2 regions of the Vagococcus jeotgali genome follow, and region 1 is predicted to be linked to the other one. Evidence: predicted binding sites of a transcription regulator. Region 1 holds the regulator's gene; the other holds the start of a gene.
The links. The regulator LexA, encoded in region 1, represses DNA repair genes until DNA is damaged. The targets are predictions, from matches to a motif close to CNAACANNTGTTNG.
Positions count from the first base shown of each region.

Region 2: a site for LexA is predicted at 2,087-2,100, ahead of xerS (tyrosine recombinase XerS). Genes of this name have one in related genera too.

Region 1 is NZ_CP142146.1:1,437,205-1,441,653, forward strand. It holds gene tkt (transketolase) at 1-1,734, opposite strand, end outside; gene VSF34_RS07185 (DUF896 family protein) at 1,828-2,070, opposite strand; gene lexA (transcriptional repressor LexA) at 2,222-2,842, shown strand; gene VSF34_RS07195 (hypothetical protein) at 2,951-3,157, shown strand; gene VSF34_RS07200 (M42 family metallopeptidase) at 3,285-4,319, shown strand.
Region 2 is NZ_CP142146.1:880,729-885,177, reverse strand. It holds gene VSF34_RS04595 (ISL3 family transposase) at 1-1,035, opposite strand, end outside; gene VSF34_RS04590 (hypothetical protein) at 1,323-1,745, opposite strand; gene VSF34_RS04585 (hypothetical protein) at 1,797-1,973, opposite strand; gene xerS (tyrosine recombinase XerS) at 2,117-3,196, shown strand; gene VSF34_RS04575 (DUF998 domain-containing protein) at 3,268-4,449, shown strand, end outside.

The DNA of each region.
Region 1 (4,449 bases):
ACCTTCACCACGTAATACTTTTTGTGCTTCCATAGCTAAGTTCACTTCTGAACCTGTTGCAATTAAAATACCATCTGCTTTTTCACCTTGTTGAGCCGATAATACATACCCACCACGAGCCACACCTTCATAAGCTTTTTCTTTAGTTCCTTCTAATACTGGAAGGTTTTGTCGAGATAAAGCTAGAACTGTAGGTGTTTGTGTTGCTGTAGCTGCTAATTTCCAAGCTGCTGATACTTCATTACCGTCAGCAGGACGAATTAAGTTCACATTTGGCATACCACGTAAACTTGACAGTTGCTCAATCGGTTCATGAGTTGGTCCATCTTCCCCAACAGCAATTGAATCATGTGTTAAGACATATGTCACAGGAACTTTTTGAATAGCTGATAGGCGTAATGCTGGGCGTAGGTAGTCAACAAAGACGAAGAATGTTCCTCCGTACACACGCGTGCCACCATGTAATGAAATACCATTCATCGCAGCTGCCATTCCAAACTCACGTACACCAAACCAGATATTACGGCCTTGATACTGTCCTGGTTCAAAATCCAACTCATCTGCTACCATAGTATTATTTGATGAAGATAAATCAGCAGAACCACCCCAGAAATTAGGTAGAGCTTTAGATAGAGCTTGGATTGCTTCTTTACTTGTCACACGACTTGCAGCACTCTCTCCTACTTCATAAGCTGGTAATACTTTTTCTAAATCAACCACAACTTCTTCACTAAAGCTTTCTGTAAATTGTTTAGCTAACTCTGGATATTCAGCTTTGTAGCTTTCAAATAATTCATGCCAAGCTGCTTCTTTTTCTTGACCTTTAACAACCATATCCTCATGGAATCTCTCTTCAACTTCTTTTGGTACAGTAAATTCTGGGTAATCCCAACCATAATTAGCTTTGGCATGAGCTACACCATCTACCCCAAGTGGCGCTCCGTGAGCTTTATTTGTTCCTTCATTAGTCGCACCAAAACCAATAATTGTTTTCACTTCAATAATAGTCGGCTTAGCTGATTGAGCACGAGCAATACTAATTGCCTCTTCTAGTGACTCTAAATTATTACCATCTTCTACTAAAATATGGTGCCAACCTGATGCTTCAAAACGCCCCTTAACATCTTCACTAAATGATTTGTCTAAAGGACCATCTAAAGAGATGTCATTTGAATCATATAACACAATCAGTTTATCTAATTTAAGGTGACCAGCTAAACTAATAGCTTCTTGAGAAACACCTTCCATTAAATCCCCATCACCGCATAAAGCATAGGTGTAATGATCAACGATATTATAATTTTCTTTGTTGTACGTTGCAGCTAAGTGAGCTTCTGCCATTGCAAAACCAACACTCATTGCAATCCCTTGTCCTAATGGTCCTGTCGTCGCTTCAACCCCGTCAGTATGTAATACTTCAGGATGTCCTGGCGTTAAACTATCCCACTGGCGAAATTGTTTTAATTGATCCATCGGTAAGTCATAACCTGATAAATGTAATAAGCTATAAAGCATAGCTGAACCATGTCCTGCTGATAAAACAAAACGATCACGATCCACCCAGTTTCTTGACGTTTTTGGGTTTACTTTTAAAAATTTTGTCCAAAGCACATAGGCCATTGGTGCTGCACCCATTGGTAATCCAGGATGACCTGAATTAGCTTTTTGAATCATATCTAAACTTAATGTACGGATTGAATTAACACCTAACTGATCTGTTTTATCAAATAACATCTAACATCCTCCTATTTAGGTTTTTTTTACCTTTATTGTATTTTACAACGGTTACATTATTTTTTCAAGGTAAAATTGAAAAACATGGAAGAGTTATCTTCCATGTAATCCTTTTTCTTTTTGAATTTGTTTTAATTTTTCTGGAGTCACATCTGTTCCTTCTTCATCTACAACTTTCATACCCTCTATTTGATTTTTCATACCTGAGCGAAAGGTTTGAATATACTCATCTCTTAACTCTTGTTGTTCTTTTTGTTCTGCCTCTGTTAAAGACGCCTCTGATTTAGCTTTTTTCGCTAATTCGTTAATTCTATCTAATTTATCTTTACTTAACATATTATATTCCTCCTTGGATTGACTACCTAAATAGTAGCTTAAATTCTTTAAAAATTCAATTAATTAGCTGCCTTAACCTAAAAACGAACATGTGTTTGATTAACTTAAACTTTTATGTTACACTCAAAAAAAAGCGAAAAGAGGGAATCGAATGTCAAACTCTCGTTCATCTAGACAAATTAATGTTTTAAGATATATATACGAACAAGTTGAAGAAAAAGGATACCCACCAACGGTTAGAGAAATTGGAACAGCTGTTAATCTATCTTCCACCTCTACTGTTCATGGTCACCTATCAAGATTAGAAAAAAAAGGACTTATTCAACGAGATCCAACAAAGCCACGTGCTATTGAATTAACCGATGAAGGACTTAAATTAATAGGAGTTAAATCACCTTTTATTCCTATGTTAGGAGTTGTTACAGCTGGTGAACCGATCCTGGCTGTCGAAGAAGCATCGGATTTCTTTCCTCTACCTCCTGATTTAAAATATGAAGAAAATAGTTTATTTATGCTAACGATTCGTGGGGAGAGTATGATCAATGCAGGTATATTTGACGGAGATCATGTCATTGTTAGAAAACAGTCTCAAGCAAACAATGGTGATATTATTATTGCTATGACAGATGACAATGAAGCAACATGTAAACGATTCTTTAAAGAAGACCACTACATTCGACTACAACCTGAAAACGACACATTAGAGCCTATTATTTTAGATAATGTCTCTGTTTTAGGTAAAGTCGTTGGATTATATCGTAACCATATATAATAAAGCATTTAATAAATGCTTTATTTTTTACTTTACAAATCGAACAAGCATTCGTATAATAAGGACAATCGAACAAATGTTCTTATTAAGAATAAAGGAGAGATCATCATGTTAGCATTAAGAAGATATGCGTTTATTTTAGTTGTTTTGATTGTTGGGATGTTTTTAGGGAATATGAGTTTAAATATTGCCCTACTTGTTTTAACCCCTCTTGTCTTAATTTGGTTGATGTTATGGGATGATAAAAATTACAAGCGCCGACAAAAACAAGATTATATGAAGAAACAACAACATTACTGTTCTTATAAAAAATAAGTAAACTCTACTTATCTAATGACAATAAAAAATAATCATAGGCATATAACCGCCTACGGTTATTTTTTATTGATTTATTAACCCAATTCCTCTAATCTTGATTTGACAACAAGAAAGGAAGATATAGATGACATCAACTATTGAATTAACTAGCCAATTAACTAATATCGCTTCACCAACAGGAAATACTTTTACTATTATCGACTACATTGAGACTCTTTTAAAAGAATCAAATTATGTACCGAAAAAAACGAACAAAGGTGCACTACTAGTAAGTGTTCCAGGAAATGATGACCATAAACATCGCTTTATTACAGCTCATGTGGATACTCTTGGTGCTATGGTTCGTGCTATTAAACCTGATGGTAGACTTAAGATTGATCTAATTGGAGGTTTTAAGTTTAATGCCATTGAAGGTGAATACTGTACAGTCTACACACAAAATGGTAAAGAACTAACAGGAACGATTTTAATGCATCAAACCAGTGTTCATGTCTATAAAGATGCTGGTGATGCTCCTAGAAACCAAGACAATATGAAGATTAGACTGGATGAAAAAGTAACAAGTAAAGAAGAAACTCAAAAATTAGGGATTCAAGTTGGTGATTTTATTAGCTTTGACCCACGTACTGTCATTACTCCTACTGGCTTTATTAAATCTAGACATCTTGATGACAAAGTGAGTGTTGCTATTTTAATTAATTTTCTACTTCAACTGAAAAAATCAGGTGATACGATTCCATTTACGACACACTTTTTATTTTCTAATAATGAAGAAATTGGTTATGGCGGTAATTCAAATATTGACCCTCGTGTGATTGAGTATGTTGCCGTTGATATGGGTGCTATGGGTGATGATCAACAAACTGATGAATACAGCGTCTCAATCTGTGTAAAAGATGGAAGCGGGCCCTATCACCTTTCTCTTAGAAATCATTTTGTTACACTTTGTCAAAATAACCACATTCCTTACCAGCTAGATATCTACCCTTACTACGGTAGTGATGCCTCTGCTGCTATCAGATCTGGTGCTGATATTAAGCATGGTTTAATCGGGGCAGGTATCGAGGCTAGTCATGCTTATGAAAGAACACATATTGAATCAATTGAAGCTACTGAAAAATTAGTAGCAGCTTATTTATTCAGCAAAGAATTAATATGATTTTTTAAAAACCTCTTGACCTTTATCACTTTTAAGCGTAAAGTATAATCCATAAGCTTAAATTATAGTGTGGGTATCTAACCCATGATGAGCAGGCAATATGCGGATTGCTTAAGTTTAATTTTTTCGC
Region 2 (4,449 bases), 560 kb from region 1:
GTTTTTACTACAGTATAATAGTTCTTGATAAAGTTTATAAGTTTCTGATAACTCTTTGTTTAAGCTAAGTAAATAATCCATGACATCTGTTTCAGGTAAAATACTCTTAAATAAACGCTGATAACGATAATCTGTATAATTCAATTCATTAGAATCTTTTAAAAAGAGTTTCCAATATTTTTTTAGTTTTCGATAATTTTTCATGTCAGTTACATTCGATGTGCGATAACGATTCATCGTCTTAATTCTAGTTATGTTTAAAGAGCGACTGATAAGTTGAACTAAGTGAAAGCGATCAATAATCACCTCAGCATTAGGAAATAGCCTTTTGGCTAATTTAAAATAGGCTGCATTCATATCAACGACAATTGTTTTTACTTGGCGACGAACCTTTAGAGAGTACTTAAGAAAGTGTTTCTCTAGTGTTAGCTTTTTATTATCAATGAGAATATCGATAATTTGGTGTGTAGAGGAATCAGAGTAAATAAAACTGTACTTGCCACTATTGTTTTTAACCGAAGTAAATTCATCAAAACAAAGGTTTTGAGGTAAATATAAAAATTGATTAGATAAGTCTTTACCACCAGATACTAAAATTCTATTAATCGTTGTTGATGAAACAAAATGTCTTTTAGCTAAATCTTTAAACGAGATAGCATCACTTAACTCAATAAGAATTGATTGCTTCACTCTTTTAGCGATAAAACAATGTTTCTCAATTTCTGAAGATTCAGCTAGAAAAGAGGAGTCACAATGACGACAAAGGAATCTCTGTTTCTTTAATAAAAGATAGGTTGGGTAGTGAGCCACACTTAACCACTTTATTCGAGAAGAAATAAACCCATTTTTCACAATAGAAAATTGTTCATTTTTAATGCCACAACAAGGACAAGCCGAAGGAGTGTAAGTAAGAATACCTTTATAAATCTTGGATCTTATCCCTTTAATAAGCTGTTCCTCACAAAAAATAGAATCGAAATAAATATTTTTATCTTTTAAATCTAGCGATAGTCGAATACAATGGTTATGGGACATACGAATCTTCCTTTCTAAAATTTGGTTTGGTCACTTTAATTTTAACGGGAAAGTTCGTATGTTTCTATTATTTTGAAAAAAAATAGATGCGAATGAATTTCTTCATCCACATCAAAAATTATACAACCGATTTAACAATATATTGAAGTTTTTGCTACTAATAATAATATATTAAATTCCTCACTTTTTATTATCACACCTTGCCTATGAGAATTCTGATATAATCTACTCAAACTTTGTAGTCAACACTACTTCTACCCTCTTATATTTTAAATATAATTGTGAGACTATTTTTTAGCAATAAAAGTAATTAAAGAATCATTTTTTAGATCACCATACCCTACTTCGTGTCGCATATCACTAAAACCAGCTCCTTTTAAAAGTTGTGTAAATTCTTGAATACCATACCAATTCAGCTCAAAATTAGATAATTCAGTTTCTATAACCTTACCATTTTCAACCAGTTCATATCGGTGACTATAACTGACTTTCTGGTCATACCAATCAATATCTTGTGCAATTCCTGTAAATAAAATCCCTGTCATCTCACCAAGTGGAATATCTTGAATATCTATCTCACCTTTAACAAACCAAGAAGGTAACTCTGTATCTAATATTAAAACACCATCTTTTTCTAAGTGAGCATGAAAAGATGCCAAAACATCTGCTACAATCTGACTCGGTAACAAGCAAAAACTACCTGTAGGCATAATAATAGCATGAATTTTTTTTCTAAATCTAAACAAGCGCCGATTGTAAAATTAAGCTAGACAAATAAAAAAATCATTTGTGATACACTCAAATTGTCCAAATTTTTTTCCTTTTAAATCAAAATAAATAGTATCCCAATCTTCACGGTAATACACATTAGATCCTGGTAGTGTCTTAGCAAATACCATTAAATCATCCATATGTTTTCTTATCTTATAATTTGTCATGACTATCTCCCTGAATCTTCACATTTCCCGTATTATATGATAAAAAATAAGAAGAAACAATATATAGACTAAGCGTGATTGACAATTGGATAAGTAAGCTATACTATATATTCAGAACATAAGTTCGCTAGGAGGCTACTAAGATGTCAAATGAAAAAAATTTAAATCGATTAAATCAGGAGTTAGAAACATTACCACCTCTTGTTCATGAATATGTTCAAGCTAAAAGTATTGTCCCCTACTCCCTTGTGACTTTATATGAGTACGCCAAAGAATTCAGACGATTCTTTGAATGGTTAGTGGCAGAGTCTGTGGTCCAAGTTGAGATATCTTATATTTCAATCAGTGACTTGGAAAAACTAAAAAAAGAAGATATGGATTTATATAAATCTTATTTGATGTCATCACCAAGGCAAGGAACCACACAAGATGGAGGCTTACGAAGTCATGTCACAATTCAAAGAGCGATTACCGCTCTACGCTCCTTATTTCACTACTTAGCAAATCAAACTGAGGATAACAAGGGAAAACCTTACTTATCTCAAAATGTCATGTTGAAAATTGATAACGTGAAGACAGGACGAACACTTCAAGATAGATCACGGGCTATTGAAAAGAAGATTTTGATCGGCTCAGAATCAGTGGCATTTTTAGAATATATCAATCATGATTATGAAGCAACATTAACTAGCCATCAAGCTGTACATGCTTTTAGACGTAATAAAGAAAGAGACCTAGCGATTATTGCTTTGTTTTTAGGAACGGGTATTAGATTGTCTGAGTTAGTAAACATGAAAATCAGTGACTTAGATATTCATAATATGGAAGCTACTGTAATTAGAAAAGGTGGTTTTAGAGATACTACTATGATCTCCTCTATGTTTATGGACCATATCACCACTTACTATCACGCCAGAGAAAAGCTCTATCAACCTGATCAAAGAGAAAAATCTTTGTTTTTAACAACCTACAAACAAGAAGCTAAAAGAATTGATCAATCAACAGTTGAAAAATTAGTAAGTAAATACAGTGCTTCATTTAAAACTAAAATGACACCACATAAATTAAGACACACAGTCGGTACTCAGCTATATAAGAATACTAATAGTCTACTCACAGTTTCCCATCAACTTGGACAAACTGGAACTAGTGCGACTTCTTTATACACTCATATAGTAGATAAAGAAAAACGTGATGCGATAAATGATTTATGGCAAAATTAGTCCTAACTATGGCAATCTGGTAAGTATTTGTTTATACTGATAACTAGCTATATATAAGGAGGATTATTTGTTTGGAGGAAAAGAAATATAATTTAGAAATTCCTAGTGAGTTCATTTCGGAATTAGGTTTAGATAATACTGGTGAGATTCAATTAAAAAAAGAAGGGAAAAGGTTAATTATAGAAAAACCAATGAACCATGATACATCAGAAGAGGTTCCTCTAAAGTGGTTTTTGATACCATCCATTTTGATGACGATTTCTTTTTATGCCATTGTATCTAGTTTACATATGACACAAATACCAATGACAGGTCATGAATCTATATCTAGTTTCTTAATTTATCTAGGCGTATTTAGTGGAGTTATCTCCTTTTCTATTTTTTTTATTCGTGGAAAGCGTGATCCAAAAAATAGATCAACTAGAGATATATACTGGCGAAATGTCCCGACTATCATATTTTCATCAGCAGTCATTTTATTTTTAGTTTTAATGGCCTTCTTTTGGGTGATTGGTACTGTTTTTGAAGGAGCGAGCTTTGATAAATACACAGCAACTGCTATTTTTTTATTGTTCATTTGTGCCATTAATTATTTTATGATTTATTCAGCATCACTTTTCACATCTGAGATGATTATTAATGTATTGATTATTGTCATCGTAGGTGGTATCTTTTTCTCAATGATTACAAATAGCGAGAGTCAGTGGTGGCAAATTAATTTTAGTTTCTTAGGAACAAATGAAGCTGTTAGCAGTTGGCCTTTTAACATAACGTTAATGATTTCAGCTTTGTTAATGATAGCTTTGATTGATTATTTGTTTGTAACGTTAAAGAATCAAGGCTATACACAAAAAGGCTTGATTGTTCTACGTATCTTATTAACCTTACTTGCTTTAGCACTTGGAGGTGTCGGTTTCTTCCCTAATAACGCTGGGATGTTACATGAATTACATGATAAAGTCGCAGGAGTATTGGTAACGTTAGTCATTATTTTAATAATCGGTATTAGATGGCTATTGCCACAAGTAACCAAACAATTTTTAGTTGTATCATACACTATTGCTGTTTGTTTAGTTCTATCAAATATTTTATTTGAAAATGTCGGCTATTTTTCACTAACAGTTTTTGAATTGATAGCCTTTGGGTTAGCTTTTTGTTGGATTCTATTACTACTGCAACAAATTAATCGTTTAACGACTCTAGATCATCAATATGTGACTATTCCTTTAGAAGAATATACAGAAATAAAGAGT